One region of the Streptomyces sp. NBC_00536 genome, then DNA from elsewhere that is predicted to be linked to it. Evidence: riboswitches for the same ligand, from Rfam matches in the RefSeq annotation. Region 1 holds a riboswitch; each other region holds the start of a gene.

The links. A riboswitch is a leader RNA that binds a small molecule or an ion and turns the genes downstream of it on or off. The one in region 1 is predicted to bind cyclic di-AMP.
Region 2: linked by a shared signal. The riboswitch ahead of OHS33_RS27515 (M23 family metallopeptidase) and the one ahead of OHS33_RS32075 (LysM peptidoglycan-binding domain-containing protein) in region 1 are both predicted to bind cyclic di-AMP.
Region 3: linked by a shared signal. The riboswitch ahead of OHS33_RS30460 (M23 family metallopeptidase) and the one ahead of OHS33_RS32075 (LysM peptidoglycan-binding domain-containing protein) in region 1 are both predicted to bind cyclic di-AMP.

The regions. Positions count from the first base shown of each region.
Region 1 is NZ_CP107819.1:7,506,681-7,508,871, forward strand. It holds gene OHS33_RS32070 (beta-N-acetylhexosaminidase) at 1-332, shown strand, start outside; gene OHS33_RS32075 (LysM peptidoglycan-binding domain-containing protein) at 369-1,154, opposite strand; cyclic di-AMP (ydaO/yuaA leader) riboswitch at 1,159-1,371, opposite strand; gene OHS33_RS32080 (dihydrodipicolinate synthase family protein) at 1,660-2,191, opposite strand, start outside.
Region 2 is NZ_CP107819.1:6,312,849-6,315,039, reverse strand. It holds gene OHS33_RS27520 (GntR family transcriptional regulator) at 1-276, opposite strand, end outside; gene OHS33_RS27515 (M23 family metallopeptidase) at 431-1,234, opposite strand; cyclic di-AMP (ydaO/yuaA leader) riboswitch at 1,247-1,404, opposite strand; gene OHS33_RS27510 (M16 family metallopeptidase) at 1,643-2,191, opposite strand, start outside.
Region 3 is NZ_CP107819.1:7,120,090-7,122,280, forward strand. It holds gene OHS33_RS30455 (tyrosine-protein phosphatase) at 1-423, opposite strand, end outside; cyclic di-AMP (ydaO/yuaA leader) riboswitch at 755-935, shown strand; gene OHS33_RS30460 (M23 family metallopeptidase) at 938-1,924, shown strand; gene OHS33_RS30465 (SGNH/GDSL hydrolase family protein) at 2,124-2,191, shown strand, end outside.

The DNA of each region.
Region 1 (2,191 bases):
AGGGCCGCCCCGTGGTCAACCTCAACGACGAGTACCTGTACTACGTCCTCGGCGAGCCCAACGACTTCACCTACCCGACCGGGCGCCGCATCTACGAACAGTGGACCCCGCTCGTGCTGCGCGGCACCGAGCCGGTGCCCGCCGGCTACGCCGCGCAGATCCTGGGCGCCCGGCTCGCCGTCTGGTGCGACCTGGCCGGATCCCAGACCCAGACGCAGGTCGCCGACGGGATCCGGCTGCCGCTGGCGGCGCTCGCCCAGAAGGTCTGGGACCCCCGCGCACCGCAGCCGACGTGGGATCAGTTCACGGCCCTCGCCGACCGGCTGCGCTGAACCGGACGGAAACGGACCGAACGGACCGAACGGAACTCAGTAGGCGCTGTTGACGTTGTCGATCGAGCCGTAGCGGGCGGCCGCGTAGTTGCAGGCGGCGGTGATGTTCGCGACCGGGTCGTAGGAGTCGGCCGCCGTGCCGGGTACGTGGTACGCCCGGAAGGTGGGGTCGATGACCTGGAGGAGGCCCTTGGAGGGGATGCCCGCCGCCGCGTTGGAGTCCCAGTTGTTGATGGCGAGGGGGTTGCCCGAGGACTCGCGCAGCACATTGCGGTGGATTCCGTCGTAGGTACCGGGAATTCCGTGCTGGGCCATGATCTCCAGCGACTGGCGGATCCAGCCGTCGAGGTTGTTGGCGTAGAGGGTCGTGGGCCGCGCGGAACGGTCGGCCGCGGCCGTGGAATTGCGGCTCGCCGCGAGGGTCTTGGCGGTGGCCGCCGCCGAAGTCGCCTTTGCCGGGCCGCCGATGGTCAGCGTGATTCCCGGGCGGATGACCGAGGGGTCGGAGCCGATCACCGAGCGATTGTCCTCGTACAGCTTCTTCCAGCCGCCGCTTACGGAATGCGATTCCGCGATCTTGGAAAGGGTGTCGCCGGCCACCACGGAATAGGATTTCGGTGCGGCGGCCGCCGGGGCGGTGGCCTTCGCGCCGGTGGCCTTCGCGGTGGTCGTGGAGGCCGTGGTCGCGGTCGGCTGCGCCGCCTGGGCGCCGGAAGCGCTGATCAGGGGGAGAGCGAGAGCGATGCCGCCGGTGCCCGCGACAGCGAGCAGTCGGGCCAGCGGGCTGGTCTTGGGACGGCGGTGCTTGCCCGATGCGGACATGGCGAATTCCTCTCCGTCGCCTGCGAGGTGAGCTGTCGGGTTCGGACGGGAGCTGTCCGGCCGCGCCGTTTCTCCGCACGGTCCGGACATGCGTGAGGCATGACGGATACGTGCGTGTCAGTGGTGCGACTTCACCCCGAGCCGGTCCGGATCGATGATCCGGATCAGCGGCCTACCTGGTTCCCCCGCTCCTGCCGTACGTGAGTGGGATGGGTTCCCGGGCGGCGGCAGGATTTGGCGGTCCACCCGGATTGCGGTGACCGTAGGCGAGGGCCGAGGCGATGGACAAGGGCTTGAATTCCACGCAGTGATCGGTATATCGATACCGATCTACGGAATTCCTTCCGCCCGGCCGGGGCGGGGAATGCCTAAGGGCATTGCGGCGTCCGGAATTCGGCCTTCCGGGGCCGCCCCGGGGGCTGTGGCGGCGCCGCCGCCCGCGTGACTCACATCACCGGCGCGGCGCCCGTACCCTACATGAGGGCAAATCGCCCATGCATGCCCCTTAGGGAATTTCCGCGAGCCTGCGCAGCGCTTCCAGCGCCTCCCGTACCGAGGCGGCGGAGGCCGGCAGCAGCGGCAGCCGGACGTCGGGGGTCGGGATGCGCCCCTGCGCGTGCAGCACCCCCTTCAGCACCACCGGATTCGGCTCGGCGAACACCGCCGCCGACAGCGGCGTCAGCGCGTGCCCCAGCACCCGCGCGCCCGCCGCGTCGCCCGCCCGCCAGGCCCGCGCGAGGGCGGCGAAACGGTCCGTGGCCAGATGGGCCGAGGCCAGGATCCCGCCGCCCGCCCCGAGGGCCAGCATCGGGGAGACGTACGCGTCGTCGCCCGCCATGACCGTGAACCCCTCCGGCAGATCGCCGAGCAGCGCCACCGCGTCCTGGTCGACAGCGCCCGCCGCGTACTTGACCCCGATGACCCCGGGCAGCGCCCCGATCGCCCGCAGCGCCGGGGCGTCCAGCGGCTGACCCGTCCGGTACGGGATGTGGTAGACGATCAGCGGTACGGGACTGACCGCCGCCAGCCGCTCGAAG
Region 2 (2,191 bases), 1.2 Mb from region 1:
GGCGCGGGCCGCCGCGAGGGGCTCCAGCAGTGTCCGGACCTCCAGGAGATCGGCCGCCTCCTGCGCGGTCGGCTCGGCGACACAGGCGCCCGCGTGCCGACGGGTGGTGACGAAGCCCTCGGACTCCAGGGTGCGCAGGGCCTCGCGGACGGGGACGCGGGAGACTCCGTAGCGGCGGGCGAGCAGCTCCTCGGTGAGCCGGCCGCCCGGGCCGAAGACCCCGGAGACGATGTCGTCGCGGATCGCCGTACAAACCGCGTGCGCGGGAATTCGCAAGACCGGACCTCCGCTGAATGTCGTTTCCGCCGATTCCATTGCCGCGACTCTATTGCAACACGCGATATTTTCCGAGGACAGGCGGAAATGAGCACAACGCGAAGACCCCGGCTCGGTGAGCCGGGGCCTTCGGGAAGTCTGTGTGCCGCGGAGATCAGATGCTGACGCCCTTGGAGCGCAGGTAGGCGACCGGGTCGATGTCCGAGCCGTACGACGGGCCGGTACGGGCCTCGAAGTGCAGGTGCGGACCGCTGGTGTTGCCGGTGTTGCCCGACAGGCCGATCTGCTGGCCCGCGGTGACCTGCTCGCCGACGGAGACGCTCAGCAGGGACAGGTGCCCGTACTGGGTGTACGTACCGTCGTTGTGCTTGATGACGATGTTGTTGCCGTAGGCGCCGCCGTCGCCGGACTCGACGATGACGCCCGCGCCCACGGCGTGGACGACGGTGCCCTGGTCGGCGTGGAAGTCGATGCCCGTGTGGCTGCCGGAGGACCACATGCCGCCGCCCGCACCGTACTGGGTGCTGACGTAGGAGCCGGTGATCGGCAGCACGAAGGCGTTGAGGCGCTTGCGCTCCTCTTCACGGTCCGCGCGCTCCTTGGCCTCGCGCTCGGCCTTGGCCTTCGCCTCGGCCATCCGCCTGGCCTCGGCGGCCTTCGTCTTCGCCTCGGTCTCGGCCTGCACCTTGAGGGCGGCGGTGTCGGCGGCGTTGCGCTGCGCGTCGGCCTGGGCCTCCAGGTCACCGGCGAGGGTGTCGGGGATGACGAAGGCGCCCGTGCCCGAGTCCTGAGGAGTGCTGTGGTGGTTGTCCGCGGCGAAGGCCGGGGCTGCGAGGGTGGCCGCGACGCCGGTGGCGGCGAGGGCGGCTATACCGGCGACGCCTGCGGTCTTCCGGCTCAGACGGCTGGAACCACGGTGCTTGCCGCCGGAGGTGGCACGAGAGCTGCCGAACGCCATGAAGGGGCTGATCCTTTCCTTCCCTCTCGCCTACCGGGTTAGCTGACGGGTTCGGAGCAGGAAGGTCTCCTACGGGCCCCCTCTTGCGAGGCGGGTCCGATTCACCCCAGGGACGGTGGGTCCCCGGCTCCCCAGGCTCGCGCCTGACGGGGACTCGGCGATCGCTGTCCGGTGCCGCGATTGCGGCGGTTACCACTGACGGACAGCACGCCCGACGCTAGGCGGATCATCAGTCAATCGCCAAACACACGAGCCCCATTGTTACCTACGTCACGTGACATAGAAGCAACCTCTCCGCCAAACGGACAAAAGGGGTTCCGGTGGCCAAGCCACCGAAACCCCTTTCGCGCACGTCGGTTCACGCCCGACGCGCGAGCGCCACGCGCCCGACGCACGACCTCCGCACGCTCAGTTGGCGACGACGCTCACGTCACCGATCCCGAGCGCGCGCACGGGCGCCTCGATCTGCGCGGCGTCGCCGACGAGCACCGTGACCAGACGGTCCACCGGGAAGGCGTTGACGACAGCCGAGGTGGCCTCCACCGTGCCCGTCGCGGCCAGCTGCGCATACAACTGCGCCTGGTAGTCGTCCCGCAGGCCCTGCTCGACCTGGTCGGCCAGCGTGCCCGCGACGGACGCCGCCGTCTCGAACTTCAGCGGGGCCACGCCCACCAGGTTCTGCACCGCCACGTCCCGCTCGGCGTCCGTCAGGCCGCCCTCCGCGAGGGTGCGGAGCACCTTCCAGAGGTCGTCCAGCGCCGGGCCCGTGTTCGGGGTGTCCACCGAACCGCTGATCGCGAGCATGGACGCGCCGGTGCCCTCGGCGGTGGAGCGCAGCACCTGCCCGAAGGCGCGCACGCCGTAGGTGTACCCCTTCTCCTCCCGCAGGACCTTGTCCAGACGGGAGGTCAGGGTGCCGCCCAGGCAGTAGGTGCCCAGCACCTGGGCCGCCCAGAC
Region 3 (2,191 bases), 390 kb from region 1:
CTCCGCGGTGCGGGTCGTGACGATCTCCCGGTAGGAGTCGGACATCCGGCGGGCGGCCTTGCCGTCACCGAGCACCTGGCGCAGCTGGTCGAGGTGGCCGTCACGGACCATCCGCCAGAACTCCTTGCCGTCCGCCGGGTCGGAGAGCGGGAGGTTGACGTTGCGGACGCCGGGCAGTTCGACGTCCGGGCCTTCGAGGGCGTGGTCGGCGGAGTTGCGGAAGTCGAAGATGGTGTGGAGTCCGAGCGAGGCGAGGAATTCCGTATCGGTATCGGTGGCATGTGCCAGATGTCCGCTTCGGAAGACCTGTCCCGTTCTGACCCTCCGTCCGTCCGTGGCCGGGAGCCCGCCCACGTCACGGAAGTTGCGCACTCCGGTCAGCTCCGGCTCCGTGGGCGGGGCCTGGGGTATCTGCTGGGTCACGAGGACTCCTCCGTATCGTCGCGCGCGTCTGCGGCATGTCCGGATTGCACTGGTTGAGCGCAACTTGCCATAAGGGGCGGGGAGATCGGGCCGGTCCCCGTGAGCCAGATCATACGGTGACCGTGAGTGTGTGATCGCGAAAGCCGAATTGCCTTGCGGGGGCGGCTGTTGCCGATTGCGATTCGACGGAGGGTGACCGGAATTCCGTTGATCCCTCACCCGGCCGTTTCTCTTGGGGAATTCGTGGCTTGTTCCACGGGGGCCGGACGGAATACCTTCGCGTCGACCCGGATGGACCGCCTAATCCTGCCACCATCCGACACCGCACCCGACGATCCACGCGCCCGGCAGGAGCGGGGGAACCAGGTAAGCCGCCGTCCCGGATCCGATCTCCTCGGTCTTCTCGACGAGATCTTCCTCCGGGCGGCTCGGGGTGAAGCCGTACGCAAAACGGCCGGACATCTCCAGTCCGAACCCGACAGCTCACCTCGCAGGCGACGGAGAGGAATTCGCCATGCCCGCAAAGGGAAAGCATCGCCGCCCGAAGTCCGCCTCGATCACCCGCGGATTCGTCGTCGCGGGCACCGGAAGCGCGGCGCTCGCGCTGCCGCTGATGGGAGCCGCGGGCGCGCACGCCGCCACCGGCACGACGGCCACCACGGCCGTCGCCCTCCCGGCCCAGGTTCGCCCGGCGCAGGTCCCGGTGGCGCTCCGGGCCCCGGCCGCCGCCCCGCAGGCCTCCACGGTGTACACCGTGGTTCCCGGCGACTACCTCTCGAAGATCGCGGCCGAGCGGCACCTGAGCGGTGGCTGGCAGCGGGTCTACGAGGACAACCACGAGGCGGTCGGCTCCGATCCGTCGCTGATCCACCCGGGCCTGAAGCTGACCCTGGGCGCGCGGGCGCAGGAGCAGACCCCGGCCCCGGCTCCGGCCGAGCAGTCCGCCGAGGAGCCGACTCCGGCCGACTCCGGCCCGGCCGACTCGGGTGCGGAGGACTCCGGTACGGGCGACTCTGGTACGGCGGACGCTGGTACGGGCAGCACGGGCAGCACGGGCAGCCAGGCCACCGGATCCGGCACCGGCACCGCCTCGGCCGCCGGGTTCGTCGCCCCGGTCTCCGCCTCCATCACCACCCCGTACCGCCAGAGCGGCAGCATGTGGTCCAGCGGCTACCACACCGGCGTCGACTTCGCCGTGGGCACCGGCACCACCGTCCACGCGGTCGGCGCGGGCACCGTGGTCTCCGCGGGCTGGGGCGGCGCGTACGGCAACGAGGTCGTCATACGGCACGCGGACGGCCGCTACTCGCAGTACGGCCACATGTCCCAGCTCTCGGTCTCGGTCGGCCAGAGTGTCTCCGCGGGCCAGGCCATCGGCCTCTCCGGCGCCACGGGCAACGTGACCGGCCCGCACCTGCACTTCGAGATCCGCACGGGTCCCGGCTACGGCACGGACATCGACCCGCTGGGCTACCTCCGCTCGAAGGGCGTGAACGTCTGACGGCGCCCGCCGCCAGGGCGAGGGGGGCCGGGGCCCTAGGGGGGACCCGGCCCCCTTTCATGCCCCCGTTCACCTCGCCCCTTCAGGGACCTGACGCACTCCTCACTTATTCCTTACCGACCGGGTGGTATAGATCACGGTCCGTCAAGGCCTGGCTACGGTGGCGTAGGTCACGCCCTGGGGTGAAGGATGTCTTCTCGTGGCAGCGACGACAGCGATGACGACGAAGACGACGGCAAAGACGACAGCACAGACGACGGCGCAGGC